Regions from separate parts of the Nocardia sp. CDC160 genome, predicted to be linked through region 1. Evidence: riboswitches for the same ligand, from Rfam matches in the RefSeq annotation. Region 1 holds a riboswitch; each other region holds the start of a gene.

Region 1 (5,018 bases):
TCGGTGAACTCGAACACGGTAGGGGGTACAACGCCGAAGCTCCAGCGAATATTGCCGTGCTCAGCGCGCGGAGTCGGATTCGGGGACCGCGCCGGGCGCTTCGAAGGGAACCACCGGATCGCGCGGGGTGAACTGGTTCCCGGCGGGCGAGCCGGGGTAGGGACCGTAGCTGATGGCCGAACCGTACTGCGGCGGGGCGATGATCGTCGGCTCGGGCCGCTGGCCGCCGAAGGGCAGGTATTCGCCGGTGCCGAGATCGTCGGAGGTGCTCAGCGCGGTCAGCAGGAGAACGACCACCGCGGCCGCGAGGGGCTGGGCGATGAGCGCGGCCCAACCCTCCACGGAGGGAGCGAATTCCACGATGGTATGGACGGCCGGATGCTTGGGCCGGGTGTGTAGTTGTTCGGCCACGGCCTCGCCCACCACCTTGGTGAGGAAGGCTCCGGCCAGGGAGCCGAGCAGGATGCCGCACAACAGAATCGGGCCGCGCACCCGACGCCAGCGCCAGACCGCGGCCGTGCCCACGACGCCCAATACGATCCCGATGAGCACGAAGATCGCCAGGGCGTCGAACCGGTGCATGCTCTCGCCGGTCAGGGCCGTCCCCCGGTCCGGCTCCACCACCAGCAGCTGCTCGGCGGGTGCGAGGAAGGCCCAGACCACCCCGGCCAGCGCGCTCACCGCGGCCAGCGCGGCGAACACCACCGCCGCCGCGCGCACTTCCCGCATCACGACATCGACGCGTAGTCCGCCCGGCTCGGCGGTGAGTGTGGTTGCCACTAGCGGCGTTCCAGGCTCGAGGACTCCAGCACGCCGTGCCGGGAGCACTTGGCCCACCAGCCGTCGGGGCTGACCTGCACGATCATCCGGCGACCGCACTGCTCACAGAAACGCGGCGGCTCCAAACCCAGTGCGGCCGCGGCCGGTACGGGATCTTCCAGACCCGGCACGATCCGCTTGCCCGTGAACGGGTTGTAGCGCTCCTCGATCTCCACGACCACCTCGAAAGATCCTTCGTGTCCGAAACTCGACCGTTTGGGGGACAGCGGGGGTTTGCGACCCCCACATCCCTACAGTAAGCGCGGGTCCGCCGCCGCGGCCCCGGACCCCCAGTTTTTCAGAGGGTTTCGTTGAGCGCCTTGATCGGCATCTTGAGCTCGCCCAGCAGATCCAGGTCCGCTTCGGCGGGACGGCCCAGGGTGGTCAGGTAGTTGCCGACGATGACCGCGTTGATGCCGCCGAGGATGCCCTGCTTGGCGCCCAGGTCGCCGAGGGTGATCTCGCGCCCGCCCGCGAAACGCAGGATGGTGCGCGGCAGCGCGAGACGGAAGGCGGCGACGGCGCGCAGGGCGTCGGCGGCCGGGAGCACCTCGAGGTCGCCGAACGGGGTGCCCGGGCGCGGGTTGAGGAAGTTCAGCGGCACCTCGTCGGGCTCGAGCAGGGCCAGGTCGGCGGCGAATTCGGCGCGCTGCTCCAGGCTTTCGCCCATGCCGAGGATGCCGCCGCAGCACACCTCCATGCCCGCCTCGCGGACCATGCGCAGGGTCTCCCAGCGCTCGTCGTAGGTGTGGGTGGTGACCACGTTCGGGAAGTACGAGCGGGCGGTCTCGAGATTGTGGTTGTAGCGGTGCACGCCCATGGCGGCCAGCTGATCGACCTGCTCCTGGTTGAGCATGCCCAGCGAGCAGGCGACCTGGATGTCGACCTCGTTGCGGATGGCCTCCACGCCCGCGGCGACCTGCGCCATGAGCCGCTCGTCGGGTCCGCGCACGGCGGCCACGATGCAGAATTCGGTCGCGCCGGTCTTGGCGGTCTGCTTGGCGGCCTCGACCAGGGACGGGATGTCGAGCCAGGCCGCGCGCACCGGCGACTGGAAAAGGCCGGACTGCGAACAGAAGTGGCAGTCCTCCGGGCAGCCGCCGGTCTTGAGCGAGATGATGCCCTCGACCTCGACCTCCGGGCCGCACCACTTCATGCGGACCTCGTGCGCCAGACCGAGCAGCTCCTCGAGCCGGTCGTCGCCGAGCCGCAGGACCTCGAGGGTCTGGTCCCGATCCAGGCCCACGCCGCGCTCGAGCACCTGCTCGCGGGCGATGGCGAGAATGTCATCGCCTGCAGTGCTACCGGCTTCGGTGGTGACGGCTGCCTGAGTCATATCCGCGCGAATCCCTTCGTCCGGCCGGTGTGGCCGAGCAACTTGAACGGTGTTCAGGGTAGGCTAGCAGTCCGGAACGTGAGCCGGAACACGAGAGGGTCGGGTTTTTCAGTGCAACTCCATCGCACGGACGTGGTCGACGGCGCGATCGCCATTCTCGACCAGTACGGATTGGCGGATCTCACCATGCGCCGCCTGGCCACCTCGCTGCACGTCCAGCCGGGCGCGCTGTACTGGCACTTCCCCAACAAACAGGCCCTGCTCGGCGCGGTCGCCGACCGCATTCTCGCGCCCATGGACGAGCCGGTCGCCGCGGACGAGTGGTCCAAGCAGATGACCGAATTGGCGCACCGGCTGCGCGAATGCCTGCTGGCCTACCGCGACGGGGCCGAATTGGTCTCGGCCACCTACGCGTCCCGGCTCACCACCAGCAAGGGCCGGGAACGCCTGGCCAGCGCGGCAATTCGCGCGGGCATGACGCGCGAGGAAGCCGACCTGGCCGCCTACACGCTGCTCTACTACGTCCTCGGCCAGACCGTCGACGAACAGTCGCGCATTCAAATGGACTCGGTAGGCGCTCTCGCCGAGGAACATTCACCGCTCTACGACACCACCGACGCGACCGCCCGCTTCGACTTCGGCCTGCAGTTGTTCGTCAGCGGCGTCCGCCACCTGCTGGGCAGCCGCATTCGCTGAGAAATAGTTCCGGACGGTAGAGTCCGTCCGGTCATCGTCGGTGGGTGCGGGAATCCGGTGCAATTCCGGAACGGTCGCGCCACTGTGAGCACGGGTCCGCCCGTGCGAGTCAGACCTCCCCCGCCGCGCAGCACTCTCGAGAGGCCGCGATTTGCCTGGAGGAGCTTCGTCGATGAGGCGTGCGCGCCCGTCGATAGCCCTGCCCGTCATGGGGATATTGCTGGTTGTCGCCATCGTGGTGGCGACCGGATTCGGGGCCGAGAACATTCCGCTCGGCGAGGTGGTCGGTGTACTCCGGAGCCGACTCGGTGGACAGCCTTCCGCGAATCTCGGGCTGGACACCATCGTGTGGCAATTGCGGGTGCCGCGAACGATTCTCGCGGCGGTCGTCGGGGCTGGGCTCGCGGTGGCGGGGGTGGCCATGCAGACGCTGGTGCGCAATGCGCTTGCCGATCCCTATCTACTGGGCGTCTCTTCAGGAGCGGGTGTCGGGGCGGCGGCCGTCATTACTTCGGGACTGTTCGCGGGTGCTGGACTGTGGGCGCTTTCGGCGGGCGCGTTGGCCGGTGCGCTGGCGGCGGCCGCGGCGGTCTTTCTGATCGCCATGGCCCAAGGTGGGCTCGACCCACTGCGTTTGGTGCTCACCGGCACCGTGCTGGGCTCCGCCTTCTCCGCCTTCAGCAGCTTTCTGATCTTCCGCAGCAGTGATCCGTCGGCGGCGCAGTCGGTGTTGTTCTGGCTGCTGGGCAGTTTGGCGGGCGCGGACTGGACCCGAATCCTGTTGCCCGCGTGTGTGGTCGCCGCCGCGTTGGTCGCACTGCTGCTGGCGGCGAATTCGCTCGACGCGCTGAACCTGGGTGCGGACACGGCCACCTCGATCGGAGTTTCCGTGCGGGAGCTGCGGATCGCGCTGTTCGTGCTGCTGGCGGTGTTGGTCGGGGTCCTGGTCGCGGTGTCGGGTGGGATCGGCTTCGTCGGCCTGGTGATCCCCCACGCCGCCCGCCTGCTGGTGGGTCCCCGCCATCGGGTGCTGCTCCCGGCCAGCGCCCTGTGTGGAGCGCTGTTCCTGGTGGTCGCCGACGCCGCCACCCGAATTCTGGTTCGCCCCACCGAAATCCCGGTGGGTGTCCTCACCGGCCTCATCGGAGCCCCCGCGTTCCTGCTCCTATTGGGCCGCCGCAGCTACCGGTTCGGTGCCGCATGACGAAAGGCAGTCGTGAAGAAGGTTTCGAAGCTCCCGGCACGTCCGGTCCTGGCGCTGGTCGCCGCCGCGGTGGCGCTGGCGGGGTGCGCGTCGCCGCACGCAGCCTCGGGGAACCTGTCAGTGCGCAATTGCGGTGTGGAGCAGAGGTTTCCGTCGCCCGCGCAACGGATGTTCGTCAATGACGGGAACCTGATCTCCATGGTGTTGGCGCTGGGAGCGCAAGACCGGACCGTGGCGGTGTCGAGCCTGAAGCGTGATGCGGACACGCTGCGCAAGCATTACGGGGATGCCGTGGACAAGCTGAATTCTGTTGCGCCGGATTACCCTTCGCGAGAGACGGTGCTGGCGCAACGGCCGGATGTCATGGTGGCGGGCTGGAACTACGGCTACTCGGAGTCCGCGAATCTGACCCCGGATTCGCTGCGAACCGCCGGGGTCGCCCCGTACATCCTGACCGAGAGCTGCCGCCGCCCCGACGGTGAACGCGGCGTGGTGGACCCGTGGACGGCCCTGCGCACGGATCTCACCGCGCTGGGCGCGATCACCGGCCGCACGGATCGGGCCACGGAGGTGACGAGCGATCTCGACCGCCGCCTCTCCGCCCTGCAATCCGCCCCTCGGCCCGAGCAGCCCCCCACCGTCTTCGTTTTCGACAGCGCCTCCGACACCGTCATGTCCAGCGGCGAATTCGGTGCTCCCCAAGCGATTCTGGAGGCGGCCGGGGCCCGTAATGCCCTCGCCGACGTCGCCGACACCTGGACCGCGGTGTCCTGGGAACGCATTGCCGCCGCCGACCCGGACGCCATCGTCTTCGTCGACTACCCGCCCCAGACCTTCCAGCAGAAGATCGATCTGCTGCGCGCCAAGCCCGGCATCCGCGATCTCCGCGCCGTCACCGAGGGCCGCTTCCTGAACCTGCCGTACGCCCTGTGGACCAGCGGGCCCTTGAACATCGATGCCGCC
Region 2 (5,018 bases), on a different contig from region 1:
GACTGGACGGTCGACGAGCTGGCCCGCATGTGCAACCTCTCGCGATCCGCGTTCGCCGCCCGCTTCACCGCCCGCGTCGGAAAGCCACCCGCCACCTACCTCGCCCAGGTCCGGCTGGACTCGGCCACCGATCTGCTGCGCGCCACCGCCCTGACCATCCCGCACATCGCCGAGCGAGTCGGCTACACCTCGGAGGCAGCCTTCAGTCGCGCCTTCAAATCCCGCTACGGCACCCCACCGGCCCGCTGGCGACGAGACCTCCTCGGGCGCGGTTAGGGCCGGTGGGGCCCGGCCCGGCAGCCGAGATCGACTGCCGGGCCGGGCCTTTCGGTCAGCGCAGGGTTGCGGCGGCCTGGACCATATTGTGCAGGGACGCCTCGACCTCGGCGGGGCCCCGGGTCTTGAGGCCGCAGTCCGGATTCACCCAGAGGCGATCCGCGGGAACGGCTTTCAGCGCCTCGGAGAGGGATTCGGTGATCTCGTCAACCGTGGGGACGCGAGGCGAGTGGATGTCGTAAACGCCGGGGCCGACGCCCAGGGAGAAGCCCGCGGCATTGAGGTCGTCGAGAACCTCCATGTGGGAGCGGGCCGCTTCGAGGGACGTGACGTCGGCGTCCAACGCGGCGATCGCGTCGATGACCTCGCCGAACTCGGAATAGCAGAGGTGCGTGTGGATCTGGGTGGCGTCGGAGACCCCGGAGGTGGCGAGGCGGAAGGCCGTGATCGCCCAGACCAGGTAGGCCGCCTTCGCCTCGGCGCGCAGGGGGAGGAGTTCGCGCAGGGCGGGCTCGTCCACCTGGATAATGCGGATTCCCGCCGACTGGAGATCGAGCGTCTCGTCCCGAATTGCCAGGGCCACCTGATTGGCGGTGACGTCGAGGGGCTGGTCGTCGCGGACGAAGGACCAGGCCAGAATGGTGACCGGACCGGTGAGCATGCCCTTGACCGGCTTGTCGGTGAGGCTTTGGGCGTAGGTGATCCAGTCGACGGTCATGGGCTCGGGCCGGGTGACGTCGCCGTAGAGAATCGGCGGGCGGACGCAGCGGGTGCCGTAGGACTGGACCCAACCATTGGCGGTGGTGAGGAAGCCGGTCAGCTGTTCGGCGAAGTACTGGACCATGTCATTGCGTTCCGGCTCGCCGTGGACGAGCACATCGAGGCCCAGTTTCTCTTGCAGCGCAATGACTTCGGCGATCTCCGCGCGCATGCGGTCGCGGTACTGGTCCGGGGTGAGCGTGCCCTTGCGGAAGGCGGCGCGGTCGCGGCGGATGGCCGCGGTTTGCGGGTAGGAGCCGATGGTGGTGGTCGGCAGCGGGGGCAGGGGGAGGCGGTCGTGCTGCAGCGCACGGCGTTCCGCGGCCGGTGCGCGGCGAGTCGCGTTGGGGCTCAGCGTGTCCAACCGTGCGCGGACGGTGTCGTCGCGCAGACGGGTGTCGGTGGCGCGGGCCGCGATCGCCGCACGGGCGGTCGACAACCCGGCCGCCACGGCCTCGGTTCCCTCGTGCAGAGCGGTGGCGAGCAGACGCACCTCGGCGATCTTCTCGGCACCGAAGGCCAGCCAGGATCGCAGGCTCGGGTCGATCTCCGTTTCGGCGTCCAGCGAATACGGCACGTGCAGTAGCGAACTGGAGGTCGAGACCGCCAGTTCGCCGGTGGATCCCAGCAGGGTACCGAGCGTGGCGAGGGCACGGTCCGGGTCGGTGCGCCAGACATTGCGGCCGTCGACCACACCGGCGACGACCAGCTTTCCGGCCAAGCTGGGCACGGAGGTCACATCCTCGACGGTGGTGCCGGACCTGAAATCGAGTGCCACACCTTCGATTCCGGTGTCCACGAGAATCGGCAACGCGGGGCCGGGACGTCCGAAGTAGGTGGCGACGAGCAGCGCTGGACGGTCGGATATCGCCGAAAGCTCTTCGTACACTTCTCGCACCAGGCCGAGCTCCATATCGGAAAGGTCGGTCACCAGCACCGGCTCGTCGATCTGCACCCATGCCGCACCAGCCTCGGCCAAGCGCCGCAACAGTTCCCGATACAGCGGCAGCAATCCGCTCAACCGCCGCAGCGGATCACCCTCGGCGTCCTTGGCCAGCTTCAGGAAGGTCAGCGGCCCGATCACGACCGGCCGCGCAGCCACGCCCAGCGCCTGCGCCTCGGCCAGCTCATCGAGCAATTTCTCCGGATGCAAGGCGAATTCGGTGTCCGGCCCCAACTCCGGCACCAGGTAGTGGTAGTTGGTGTCGAACCACTTGGTCATCTCCAGCGGTTCGACGGTCGAGGTCCCCCGGGCGGCCGCGAAATACCGATCCAGCGGATCATCGATCCCCACTACCCGAGACGGCAGCGCCCCGAACATCGCTGCGGCATCCAGCATTTGGTCGTAGTACGAGAAGGTGCCCACCGGCACCGAATCAAGCCCCGCCGTGGCCGCCGCGGTCAGTTGCGCCGCACGCAGTTCCCGTCCGACGGCATGCAGGGCATCGGCGTCGATCCGCTGCGCCCAGTACGCCTCAACGGCCTGCTTCAACTCTCGCTTCGGCCCGATCCGGGGCAAGCCGAGAACCGTCGCCTTGAACGTATTCCTTTTGGTCACGGGTCATCTCCAGTGCTCCAAGTCCACTGGCCGCCGCCACAAGCGCACACGAACCCCGACCCCGGCCCCGTGTCCCCACGGCACGCCGAAGCCACCGGCCCGTCCACCCAATCCACGAGGCGCCGACCGCCGGATACGGCGTACCCGACACACTCGGCAGGTATTCGGACTCGCAGGCCCGGCCTCCCGGCCCCCTACTGACCATCGCTTCCCAGACGTACTCGCCCAGTGCTCATGACGGCGTTCGTTCCTGCATACCGCTGCGGGACAGTCCCGGATTCCCACCGGGTTCCCTCTCACCGATCCCCCTTACGAGAGAACCGATTTCGACGCCAACCGCACGACGAGATACCAACCCCGCCCTGCCTCGGCGAACCGACTGCATCCGCCAGCATATCCCCCTCCCCATAACCGCCGAGTGGCACACCCGGGAGGCGAATTCGGGCAAAACCCCTCCCGGGTGTGTCACTCGGCGATCAGGGGAGGCGGGTGGGGAGAGAATCGAGGGCGGCGCTGATGCGGCGGGAGGCGGTGGACAGTTCGGAGAGGTAATGGCGGCGCTCGGCGCGGGTGACGTCGTCGCGCAAGGGGCCGATCTGTAACTCCATGACCGCGTGGCCGCCGCTGTCGAAAACCGGTGCGCCGATGTAACTCACCGCGAGCGGGATGTCGCGGTCGAGGGTGCGTTGGTCGTAGGCGCTGCCGCCGATCGCGGCGAGTTGGGCGAGGACGCGGCCGCGGAGTTCCTTGCTCGCGGGATGGTCGGCGAGGTGGTCGGCGACCTCGGAGAGGACGCGGACATTGGGGATGCTGTCGGATTCGAGTTTCCAGACGCAGTGTCCGGTAGCCCGGAGGGTGGACAGGACCGCGCGGTATTCCGCGCGGCGCTCGGGGCCGCGGGTGCGCAGCCAATCCTCTTGGCGGGCAGTGCCCCAGTGGGCGATGATGGCCGCGCCCGCGGGGGCCAGCAGGGGGATGCGGGCGCCGGCCTCGATGCCGACGGTGTAGCGGTCGCGGGTGACGGCCAGGAATTCGAGGTGGTCGAGGGTGATGGTGGTGAGGGCCGCGCCGCAGTCGACGCGATCGGCCAGGCGCTCCAATTCCCGGTCCAGCCACGCGCGCTCGTCGTTCGCACCGGTGGCACGGCGACCCAGCGCGGCGAGTGCCGGGCCCAGCTCGTAACTGAGGTCGGGCAGTCTGCGCACCCAGCCGCGGTCGGCGAGCGCGGCCAGGATCGAGCCCGCGGTGGAGCGGTTCAGCTCCAGGCCGTCGGCGATCTCGGCCGAGGTCAGCGGGCCGGGTGCGGCGACCAGCAGTTCGATGATGGAAATGACCCGGTGCGTGGGCGGAGAGCTCTGGGTCTTGCCAGCGGGCACGCGCGTCTCCTAGCCTGAGCCGCGATACGAATAACCGTATCGCTGGATACGGATAATCGCACCGAGGAGTAGGCCGTGGCAACCATGTGGATACAGGGGCCGAACCGGTCGTGATCGCGGATTTCGCCGACCACTGGCTGCTCTACTGTTCCATTCCCGTCGTCGCCGCACTCATCGGCTGGATCACCAAGATCGTCGCGGTGCGGATGCTCATGTACCCGCTCGAATTCAAGGGCATCCCACCGTGGTTGGGCTGGCAGGGCGTTATCCCCCGCTCCGCGCCGCGCATGGCGACCATCGCGGTGGATCTCATGTTCGGCAAGCTCATCGATCCGCAGGACATCATCGCCCGCATCGATATCGCCGAATTGACCACGCGCCTGCGCGAACCCCTCGATGCCGGAGTCGATCACATGGTGCGCGCCATGATGCTGAAGCATCAGCCGCGGCTCTGGGTGAACATGCCCGAGGCCGCGCAGCGCGCCATTATCGAACGGGCGCAACGGGATCTGCCGCAGCTCATCGAGGACATCGTCTACGACCTGCGCACCAATCTCGATCAGGTGATGGACCTGCGCGGCATGGCCATCAGCGCGCTGGTGGACGACAAGTCGCTGCTGGTGGAGATGGTGCGCCGGGTGGGGCGCAATGAGCTGCGCTTCATCGTGCGGTCCGGTCTGATTTTCGGCACGGTGCTCGGCGTCGTCCAGATGCTGACCTGGGCGCTCACCCATTCCCCTTGGCTCATGCCCGCTTTCGGCGGTTTCACCGGTTTGGTGACGGACTGGCTGGCGCTGCAAATGATCTTCCGGCCGATCCGCCCGGTCGGTATCGGACCGTTCACCTGGCACGGCCTCTTCCACAAGCGCCGCGAGCAGGTCTGCACCGACTACGGCGACCTCATCGCCACCGAGATCCTCACCCCCGCACGCATTCTCGAGGCCGTCCTCCATGGCGAACGTGCCGACCGGTTGGCCTCGATCCTGAGCCATCACGTCGGTGAGTTCCTGGAACTCCAGACCGGCCCAGCCCGGCCGCTCGTGCTCATG
Region 3 (5,018 bases), on a different contig from region 1:
CGGGCGCTGAGCTGCACCGGCCAGGCGGTGTCGCCGTGGTCGCACTTCTTCTCGTTGGAGAACGGGGCCCACCCGTTTGCCGTGTACGAATCACCCAGAATGACAAGCGGTTTGCCGCTGGCCGCCGGATCGGTGGCGGCCAGCGGAGTATCGGCGTGCGCGCCCGCGGTCCCCGTCATGGCCGCTGCGATGGCCATGATGGCGGCGCACAGGGAGGCCGATGCGCCTGGGAGACGGAACTTCATGTCGAACCCTCGAATCGCAAATTGAACTATGAGTTTTCAGTTTTGCGCGGAGTGTGGGATGGGCTCAGCGTCCGTAGCGGTCGTAGATCGCGTGCGCGATCACGCTGTCGCCCTGTGTCGATGGATGGAAGGGCAGGCCGTCGACGCCGGTGCGGGGGTCGGCGATCCCGTTCAGCCACGGCTGCGACGAGCAGAGGCCGTGACCGGCGGTGAGGGCTCGAGCGTCGAGGAACTCGATACCCAGCAGCTGGGCGGCCTCCCGCTGCGCCGCGTCGATCCGGTCGAGGTATTCGACCACCGCGCGTCCACGCGGATTGATGAACGGCGCGACCCCGAGAATGCTGAGGCAGACCGTGCTACTGCCCGGCACGAAAAGCTCCGGGTACCCGACGAATACGATGCGCGCGTTGGGTGCGTAGTACTTGATGTAGGTGACGGCATTGCTCATGCGCTTGGCCATCGCCGCACCGGAGACCCCGGTGTAATCAGGTATCCGGTGCTGTTCGATCGCCTCGGGATCACAGCCCAGGACGAGGTTGAAAACACAGGACTGCAAGGAATTCCACAGGGTCTGATCCGACGCGCCCCACTTGTCGTTCATCCCGAACTGGATGGTCACCAGCTTGGTGTCCGGCCCGAACGCGCCCTCCTTGTCCGCCCGCTGCGCCTGCTGGGCCAGCGTCCACCCGGGCCCGCTGTCGATCGACGCGCCCGGACACGACGGGTCGTCGACCCGATCGGTCCCGTACACGCCCATCAGCTGGCTCAGCTGCACCGGCCAGGCCGTGCGCCCGTGCAGATTGCAGTCGTCGCGGCCGGTGAAGTGGTCCCACTCGTTCGCGGAGAACGAATCACCCAGCACCACAAGGTCTTTACCCGCGGGAGCCGGATCGGCACCCGCGCCGCCCGCCGCGGTCAGCGATGCCGCGAGCGCTACGACGGTGGCGCACACCCACCGCCCGCCATTGCCCAACACCTACTCGTCCAGTTCGCTCAGTACCCGGCGCGCGGCTCGAATCCCGGAGCGTCCAGGGTCGGGGGCGCGGGCTTCTCGGCCTGCTGGGTCTGCGGCGCGGGCTTGGGGGCGGGCTGCGGGGCCTGCGCCGGTTCCGGCGCGACCGGTTGCGGCGCTGCGGGTTCGGTGGCGGCGGGCTGGGGCGCGGGCGCTTCGGTGGTCGGAGCCGGGGCCGCGGTCGTGGTCGGGGCGGGCGCGGAGCTCACGGCCTGCGAGGTCGCGACGGTGCTGCTGGTCCCGCCCTGGGACCCGTCCGATGCTTTGTCACTGCCGCATCCGGTAGCCCCCGCGAGCACCAATGCCCCGCCGATCACAGCCGCCGCGGCGCGCGCAGCGAAAACCCCCGGTGTAGCAGACTTCATGTGTACCTCTAATCCCAGAACTGAAGTGTCAGATGTTCACTTCAGCGGGGAGTGTATTCAACCCATCCGGCCCGCCCACCCCGATTCGGAAAACTGCCCCAAATCTCCAGGGCAGACGGGCGAATAACAGCTGGTCAGAGCCGCTTCCGGACGATAGAACAGGTTTCAACCAAAGATCGATCCGGACCCATTCCGGTCCATCGACAGCTCGGCGCGAGCCCCACGAGCCACGAGCGCGAGCGCCCTCACCGAGAGGCACGGGACCCCCGCGGACGACAGGGTGCCAGCCCCAGCTAGCGCGGCAGGGAGAAGCTCCCACAGGCAGCGGGTCCGAGCCACAGGCGAAGCGAGCGAGCCGCCGCGGGCAACAGGTCCGTGTCGCGGGGCAACAGGTCCGTGCCCCCTCGGGCGATGAGAGCGAGCTCCGGCGGGCGATGGGAGCGGAGCTGTGGGTTCCATAGTGTGGGCGGGTGTTTGACCTGTTCGTTCGGGGTCTCGTATCGTCATCTGATCGGCGATTCGTGGAATCCGGTGGAAATCCGGGACGGTCGCGCCACTGTGAGCACTCCGCGCGGGTGTGAGTCAGACCCCGGCCGCCGAGGTAAATATCGGCCGAGGGGCGCGTAACCCCCTCCCACCCTAGGAGTTCCCGTGGCGACGTCCTACGCTCCCCGTTCCGGCCTCGGTGCCGTCTCCATTTCCATCCCCACCCCGGTGTGGTTGATCGGCACCACACTCTTGGCGCTGCTGGCGATCTACTTCATCGGTATCGACCAGGGCGCGGTGTCGATCTTCGGCAACGACATGCACGTGCACGAATTCGTCCACGACGGACGGCACTTCCTCGGTTTCCCCTGCCACTAGCCAAGGGATCGAGTCACCACAATGGAAAAGCGGATCATCGGCCGAGGCGTCCTGCTGGGCGCGCTCGGTGGATTGCTGGCGTTCGTCTTCGCACGGATCATGGCCGAGCCCATCATCAACCGGGCCATCGACTACGAGTCTGGGCGCGACGACGCGCAGATGGCTTTGGACAAGGCCGCCGGAAAACCCATGGGCGACATGGGTCCGGACCTCTTCACCCGCTCCCAGCAGCAGAACTTCGGTCTGCCCTTCGGCATGATCGTGTTCGGTGCCGCGATGGGCGCGCTCTTCGCGGTCGTCTACTTCCTGGCGTTGCGCCGGGTCGGGAAGATCACCGCACGGAATCTGGCGCTGCTCGTGTCGGGCGGCATGTTCCTGACCCTGTACGCGGTGCCGTTCCTGAAGTACCCGGCCAACCCGCCCTCCATCGGGCATCCGGAGACCATCAAGGAACGCACCGGACTGTTCGTGGCCATGATCGTGATCAGCGCCGCCGTCCTGCTGGCCGCCATCTGGGTGGGGCGCAAACTGGCCGCGCGCCTGGGCAATTGGACTGCGACCATCGCCGGGGCGGCCTCGTTCACCGTAGTCATGGCGATCGTCATGCTGATCCTGCCCTCGCTGGGGCACCTGTCGGCCAATAAGGAATACGGCGACTTCGCCACCGAGACGCCACAGCCGCTGAAGGATCCCTCGGGCACCATCGTCTACCCGGGCTTCCCGGCCGACGACCTGTACCACTTCCGGTTGTACTCCTTTGCCGCCCAACTGATCCTGTGGGTCGTCATCGGTGTCGGCTTCGCCTGGCTGGCCCCGCGCTTGCTCGGCGAGCGTGCCGACCGGACCACTCCCGCGGCGGCATGAGCGCGGTCACCCGGCTCACGCTGATCACGCACGCGATCACCGACGCGGTACAGGCCGCCCGCTTCCCCGCCGACGAACCGCTCAACCCATTGGGTGAGCGGTCCGCGGCGAAGGCGGGCGGCCTGCCCGGCCTGGAACCCGGCCAGGTCCTGTGCGCACCGGAGCTCCGCACTGCGCAGACCGCGAAGGCATTGGGCCTCACCGGAACCCCGGAACCCGCACTGCGCGACCTGGATTGCGGCACGTGGTCGGGCAAGTCCATGGATGAGCTGGCCCCGGAGCAGCTGATGGGCTGGCTCACCGACCCCGCACACCGCTCCCACGGCGGCGAGTCCCTCACCGACCTCCTCACCCGCGTACGTACGTGGCTCGACACCGTGGCCGGAACCGGCGACCGCATCATCGCCATCACCCACCCCGGCGTGGTCCGCGCGGCAGTCCTTTGCACCCTGAACTCCCCCGCAGAGTCCTTCTGGCGCATAGACATCCCGCCGCTGACCGCCACCACCCTGCACCACCGCTCCCCCGCCTGGACGCTCCGCACCACGGCCCACCCCCTCGCACCTTGACCCTCACCCCCGCTCGGTCCACAGATTCCACCCCGAGGACGCGGCCCGCCGCTTCGCCAACAATTCCAAATACGGCACCAACCCCGCGAAATACCGCCGCGCCTCACACTCCTTCCCACACTCCCGATGGGAATCCAACCCCCGCTTGGCAACTTCCAAATTCTGGACCGGATAGTCTGGAACCTCATGTGAAATAGGCTGTCCCACAGTTCATCTCCATTGACTCGTCGCGAACCGAAACGAAAAGGCCGAATGCCGCTGGCCTGCCACGAGTACACTCTGGATAAGCGGATGGCGGAACCTTGAAATGCCCGAATCCGCTTGCGGGATGGGGTTATTCCATTACAGAGGCCCCCGTGGCGAAGTCCACCGCGGTGGGGTCTTCCATATTTCGGAGCGTCCGATAGTGAGGCTAACGAGATGACAAGCGGATCGACCATGGGGCGCAGGGCATTAGGCCGGGAATTGCGGCGACTGCGCGAGGCGAAGAATATGCGACAGTCCGAGGGTGGGCGCGTGATCGGGGTGTCGCCGCAAACCATCGGGCGCATGGAGGACGGGCTGCCGACGAAGGTGTCGGACTTGTACATCAACGCCCTGTGCGACGCGTACGACGCCACAACCGACGAGCGCCAGGTACTGCTCGACTTGGCGCTCGAGGTACGAACGACGCAAAAGCAGGGCGGCGGATGGTGGCGCGCCTACGCCGACGACGTCCGCGAAGGCTTCGATTACTACCTCGGCCTCGAGGAGGCCGCGCGCCAGATCTCGGTCTGGAAGATCACCATCCTCCCGGGATTGCTTCAGACCCCCGAATACCGGCGCGCCGTCGAATGGACCGAATCACCCAATCTTCCAACCGAACAGGTCGAGATGCGGGTGGCGGTCGCAATGCGCCGACAGCATCGCCTCACCGATCCCACCTTCGCCGCCGATATCGCACTGTCGGAGATGGCACTTCGCGACCAGATCGGCGGTCCCGCCGTCATGGCTGCGCAACTCCGGCGGATCGACGAAATCAGTCAACTCGCCAACATATCCGTGCGGGTGGTGCCCTTCGACGCCCCACGTCACCTCGGTTCCGTCACGGGATCCTTCA
Region 4 (5,018 bases), on a different contig from region 1:
CTCGCGCTGCGCAACGACGAGTTCGAGCAGGCCGCGCGGCTGCTCGCGGCCAGCGCACGGGTGCGCGGCGTGCCCGATCGTTCCCTGCCGGATACGGCGCGCATCGAGGAGGCGACACGAGATCGCCTCGGTGAAGCGGGCTTCACCGAGGCGATGAGGGAAGGGGCGGAATCGGATTGGAGCAATCTGGTCTCGATCACGCTCGCTTGTTGAACGTGGCCCGCGACCACACGTATCCGACAATGGCGAACCCGGCGCACCAGGCCAGCGCGGCGGCGGTGTAGCCGCCCGACGGGTGTCCGGTGAGAAACCCGCGCAGGGATTCGATGATCGGGGTGAAGGGCTGGTACTGCGCGAACTGCTTGACACCCGCGCCCATCTTGTCGGCGGGCACGATCGCGCTGCTCAGGAAGGGCAGCATGATCAGCGGCACCACGGACATGCCCGCGGATTCCGGGGTCTTGGCCGCCATGCCCAGCGCCACGACCAGCCAGGAGGCTGCGAACGAGGTCGCGAGCACGATGCCGATCGCACCGAGCCATTCACCGGCGCTCGCCGGGGACCGGAAGCCCAGGGCGAAGGCCACACCGAGCACGGCCGCCAGGGCGATCACATTGGTGAGGATGGTGGCCGCCACGTGGCCGGTCAGCACCGCGCCCCGCGACACGTCCATGACCTTGAACCGGTTGATGACGCCCTTGGCCATGTCCGAGCTCACCGAGACCGCGGTGCCGGAGAGCCCGTAATTGATGGCCAGCAGCAGCATGCCGGGAGTCGCGTAGTCGATGTAGTGCCCGCCGACATTGAAGGCGCTGCCGAAAACGTAGACGAAGATCAGCAGCATCATCACCGGCATGAGCGCGGCATTGAAGACCGTGACCGGGTTGCGGACGATGTGTTTGAAGTTGCGGCGCAGCATGATCGACGAATCGCCGATCGCGGCGGCCAGGGGGCTGGGGGTGATGGTCGCGGTGCTCATTGTGCTTCGGCCTCCGTGGTGGCGTGCCCGGTCAGGGCGAGGAAAACGTCATCGAGATCAGGGGTATGGATGGAGACCTCATCGGCCTCGAGGGAGTGGTCGGCGAGCCGATCCAGCAGCGCGCGCAGGGGTTTCGTGCCGCCATTGCCCGGCACCTGCAGGGTCAGTGCGTCGTGGTCGGGGGTGGCGACGGGCAGCACCCGCAGCGCCGCTTCGAAAGTCGCGCGGTCGCCGAACCGGAGCTGGATGTAGCTGCCGGGCACCTGCCGCTTGAGGTCGTCGGGGGTGCCCTGGGCGACGATGCGTCCGCCGTCGAGCACCGCGATCTGGTCGGCGAGCTGGTCCGCCTCCTCGAGGTACTGGGTGGTGAGGAAGATGGTCACGCCGTCGGCGACCAGTTCTCGCACTATGTCCCACAGGGCGCGGCGGCTGCGCGGATCCAGGCCGGTGGTCGGCTCGTCCAGGAAGACGATTTGCGGCCGGGTGACCAGGGTCATCGCCAGGTCCAGCTTGCGGCGCATACCGCCGGAGTAGGTGGAGGCCTGCTTGCGCGCCGACTCGGTCAGTGCGAAGCGCTCCAGCAGCGAATCGACCACCTGCTTGCGGTCATTGCCGCGCAGCCGGTGCAGATCGGCCATCAGCTGGAGGTTCTCCTCGCCGGTGAGCAGATCGTCGACGGCCGCGAACTGACCGGTGACCCCGATCGACGCGCGGACCGCCTTGGTCTGCGTGGCGATGTCGTAGCCCGCGACCCGCGCCGTCCCGCCGTCGGCAGTGAGCAGCGTGGTCAGGACATTGACCGTGGTGGTCTTGCCCGCGCCGTTGGGACCGAGCAGCGAGAAGATGGTGCCCGCACCGATGGTCAGATCGATGCCGTCGAGGATCGTCTTGTCCCCGTATGCCTTGCGCAACCCGGAGGCCGCGATTGCTGTGCTGTTCATGGCGACAACATTCGCCGGGCCGCCTGATACGGACCTGACACCGACCTGACATGCCCGCTGATACCCGATTTTCCCTGCTCAGACCTGTCTTTTGCGGGCCGGGCTTGCCGCCGTGCTCACCTGCCGCCTAGCGTGAGGGCCGCCGTGGTGCTCGGGAAACCGGTGGGAAACCGGTGCGGCCCTCGCCACTGTGATCGGTTAGTCGGTGCGTCGTCCGGTCCGCTCGCGCGGGCCGGGGTCACGGAATCTCGGTTCCGGAAGACCAGACACGCCGGTGTTCGACCCGTCAGCCAGGAGACCGGCCACGGCACCAACGAACCCCGTCCACGAGGTGCTGGAGAGGCCGCCCTAGATGTCCCTGCCCGAAAACCCGGTCCCGAGAACGCTTCCCGCCCTGCGTTGGGAGCGCCGCGACTGGCTCCGCACCGGCGGACTGCTCGCCGTCATCGCCGTGATGCACATAGTGGCGTTCGGCATTCTGTTCGCGCTGGTGCTGCCCCAGCACTACACCGTCGGCACCCAGGTGTTCGGGGTCGGGCTGGGTGTCACCGCCTACACCCTGGGCATGCGGCACGCCTTCGACGCCGACCACATCGCCGCCATCGACAACACCACCCGCAAGCTCATGGCCGACGGCAAACGCCCGGTGTCCGTGGGCTTCTGGTTCGCGCTCGGCCATTCCACCGTGGTGGTGCTGCTGGCCGCCGGGATCGCGGCCGGGGCCCGGGTGGCCACCACGCTGGTCGACGACGACTCCAGTGCGCGAAAGGATCTGGGCCTGGTCGCCACGCTCAGTTCCGGCACCTTCCTGTATCTGATCGCCGCGCTGAATCTGGTGGCACTGGCCGGAATCTGGCGGGTGTTCAAGGCCATGCGGGCCGGACAGTTCGACGAGCACGAGCTCGAACGGCACCTGGACAATCGCGGTTTCATCAATCGGATCCTGGGACGGTTGACCCGCTCCATCACGCGACCCGGGCAGATGTATCCGATCGGCCTGCTGTTCGGCATCGGCTTCGACACCGCCACCGAGGTGACGCTCATGGTGATGGCCGGGTCCGGCGCGGCCGCGGGCCTGCCCTGGTACGCCATCGTCTGCCTGCCGCTGCTGTTCGCCTCGGGCATGAGCCTGTTCGACACCCTCGACGGCACCTTCATGAATTTCGCCTACCACTGGGCGTTCTCGAACCCGGTGCGCAAGGTGTACTACAACCTGACCATCACCGGGCTCTCCATCGCGGTGGCCTTCCTGATCGGCACCATCGAATTGGTCGGCATCGTCCACGACAAGCTCGATCTCACCGATCCGATCACCGCCTGGATCGCCGGAATCGACCTGAACAATGTGGGATTCGTGATCGTCGGCCTGTTCGTGGCGGTGTGGGCGATCGCGCTGGCCTACTGGCGGCTGGCGAAGGTCGAGTCGCGCTGGTCCTTGACGGCCGAAAGGCCGTAGAGCACAGGGATGATCGGGGCGGTCTCGGGCAGCCGCCACCAGCCGTTGTCGGTGCGGACCATACCCGGCCAGCGCGGCCACGGGAGCGTCTCGGTCTCGGTGAGGCCGGTGATGCGCAGGCCCGCGGCCAGCAGGGCATTGATCACCTCGCCCAGGCCGTGCCGCCATTCGTAGGCGGTGGTGTCGGTGGTGAGGTCCGGGCCGTCGGTGTAGGTGTGGACGCTGTCGCGGCGCTGGGCACCCCGGCCTTCGAGGTAATCGTCGTGCAGCACAAGGCGATTCGGGTCCTCGCCCGGCGCCGGGGTGGGGCCGAGGGCGTGCAGCAGTGGATGGAATTCGACCAGGTAGAACAGCCCGCCGGGCCGCAGGAGATCGGCGATCACGCGGGCCCAGCGGTCCAGGTCCGGCAGGTAGCAGAGCGCGCCCTTGCCGGTGTAGACGATGTCGAAGCCCCTGCCGGTCAAGGACTCTCGCGCGTCGTAGACGTCCGCGCACACGTATTCGACGGTGTCCCCGGCCAATTCGCGGGCATGCCGCACCGACTCCGGCGAGAAGTCGAGACCGACCGTACGGGCCCCGCGCCGCGCGAATTCGATTGTCTCCGTGCCGAGATGGCATTGCAGGTGCAGCACATCGCGATCGCGCACCTCGCCGAGGGCATCCCATTCGAACGGCGCGAACCAATAGCCCGAATCATGGTCCCGATAGAAACTGCTGGCGGCGTGAATGCCCGCGCGGGCATCCCAATTGCGACGGTTCACCGACAGGGGATCGATGCTCACGCCGCCATGCTAGGTCGTCAGAACAGGGACTGGGCGTCGGCCGCGATGAAGAAGCCGTGACCGTCCACCGAGCAGCGCACCCCACTCTGCATGGATTCGCAGATCACCCCGCGCACACCGATGGTCTGACCGTATTCGAGGACCTTGCCGCCACCCTCGTGATTGCCCGGCGCGGTCGAGCCGTCGGTGGGCGGGCCGACGTAGACACCCTGGTTGAGGCAGACGAATTCGGCGGTCCCCTCCCGCACCTGCGCGGCCACCTCGTGGGCGGGGTTGTTGGCACACGACAGCCCGGCCGGAATCACGGTGGCGTTCTTCAGCTGACAGCCCACGGTGTGGATATTGTCCACGTAGATGCCACATTTGATGTTCTTGCTGGGCGACTGGAAGTAGTAGTGACCCTGCGACTCGAAGTCACGGGCGTCCACATTCACGTCGTCGCGGTTCGGGAGGGTCGGCGTCGACTTGGCGGCCGTGGTTCCCGGCGCGGAGCCCGGGGCCGAGGTCGCCACCGGTCCGGACGGGGTCGCCTGGACGGTGGACGCGGGCGCACCGGAGGTACCGGTGTCGGGGTCACAACCGGCCAGCGCTCCGACCATCAGGAGGGCGGCGGCCGCGGTGAGGAGCTTCTTCATGATCACTTCGCTTTCGGTCGTCGAACATGGTCGGTGGCGCGCCTGGCAGATCATTGGCAATTCATTTCCCCCACAGAAACATTCGTTCGAATCGCGATTGTCGTTAGTTGCACTAATAGCCCCAGATTCGAGGGGCTTGACGGTCTAGGCTGTCTGCCATGACGCCGCTGCAGCGCTATATCGCAGAGGAAATCGCCACCGACCACGCCGAAGGCCTGCTCAGCC

Evidence for each region. A riboswitch is a leader RNA that binds a small molecule or an ion and turns the genes downstream of it on or off. The one in region 1 is predicted to bind cobalamin.
Region 2: linked by a shared signal. The riboswitch ahead of metE (5-methyltetrahydropteroyltriglutamate--homocysteine S-methyltransferase) and the one ahead of VMT40_RS35765 (FecCD family ABC transporter permease) in region 1 are both predicted to bind cobalamin.
Region 3: linked by a shared signal. The riboswitch ahead of VMT40_RS17910 (CbtB domain-containing protein) and the one ahead of VMT40_RS35765 (FecCD family ABC transporter permease) in region 1 are both predicted to bind cobalamin.
Region 4: linked by a shared signal. The riboswitch ahead of VMT40_RS02355 (HoxN/HupN/NixA family nickel/cobalt transporter) and the one ahead of VMT40_RS35765 (FecCD family ABC transporter permease) in region 1 are both predicted to bind cobalamin.

Annotation. Positions count from the first base shown of each region.
Region 1 covers NZ_JAYKYT010000009.1:8,887-13,904, forward strand. Annotated here, with positions in the region: gene VMT40_RS35745 (DUF2567 domain-containing protein) at 61-780, opposite strand; gene bsaP (biotin synthase auxiliary protein BsaP) at 780-995, opposite strand; gene bioB (biotin synthase BioB) at 1,118-2,155, opposite strand; gene VMT40_RS35760 (TetR/AcrR family transcriptional regulator C-terminal domain-containing protein) at 2,267-2,851, shown strand; cobalamin riboswitch at 2,853-2,989, shown strand; gene VMT40_RS35765 (FecCD family ABC transporter permease) at 3,024-4,055, shown strand; gene VMT40_RS35770 (ABC transporter substrate-binding protein) at 4,068-5,018, shown strand, end outside.
Region 2 covers NZ_JAYKYT010000002.1:728,775-733,792, forward strand. Annotated here, with positions in the region: gene VMT40_RS10795 (AraC family transcriptional regulator) at 1-276, shown strand, start outside; gene metE (5-methyltetrahydropteroyltriglutamate--homocysteine S-methyltransferase) at 332-2,593, opposite strand; cobalamin riboswitch at 2,732-2,933, opposite strand; gene VMT40_RS10805 (helix-turn-helix domain-containing protein) at 3,070-3,969, opposite strand; gene VMT40_RS10810 (DUF445 domain-containing protein) at 4,056-5,018, shown strand, end outside.
Region 3 covers NZ_JAYKYT010000003.1:699,969-704,986, forward strand. Annotated here, with positions in the region: gene VMT40_RS17895 (SGNH/GDSL hydrolase family protein) at 1-245, opposite strand, end outside; gene VMT40_RS17900 (SGNH/GDSL hydrolase family protein) at 310-1,221, opposite strand; gene VMT40_RS17905 (hypothetical protein) at 1,239-1,622, opposite strand; cobalamin riboswitch at 2,096-2,234, shown strand; gene VMT40_RS17910 (CbtB domain-containing protein) at 2,319-2,486, shown strand; gene VMT40_RS17915 (CbtA family protein) at 2,508-3,350, shown strand; gene VMT40_RS17920 (histidine phosphatase family protein) at 3,347-3,919, shown strand; gene VMT40_RS17925 (helix-turn-helix domain-containing protein) at 4,358-5,018, shown strand, end outside.
Region 4 covers NZ_JAYKYT010000001.1:559,428-564,445, forward strand. Annotated here, with positions in the region: gene VMT40_RS02340 (BTAD domain-containing putative transcriptional regulator) at 1-213, shown strand, start outside; gene VMT40_RS02345 (ABC transporter permease) at 197-979, opposite strand; gene VMT40_RS02350 (ATP-binding cassette domain-containing protein) at 976-1,920, opposite strand; cobalamin riboswitch at 2,049-2,241, shown strand; gene VMT40_RS02355 (HoxN/HupN/NixA family nickel/cobalt transporter) at 2,273-3,376, shown strand; gene VMT40_RS02360 (class I SAM-dependent methyltransferase) at 3,319-4,158, opposite strand; gene VMT40_RS02365 (hypothetical protein) at 4,176-4,793, opposite strand; gene VMT40_RS02370 (dienelactone hydrolase family protein) at 4,952-5,018, shown strand, end outside.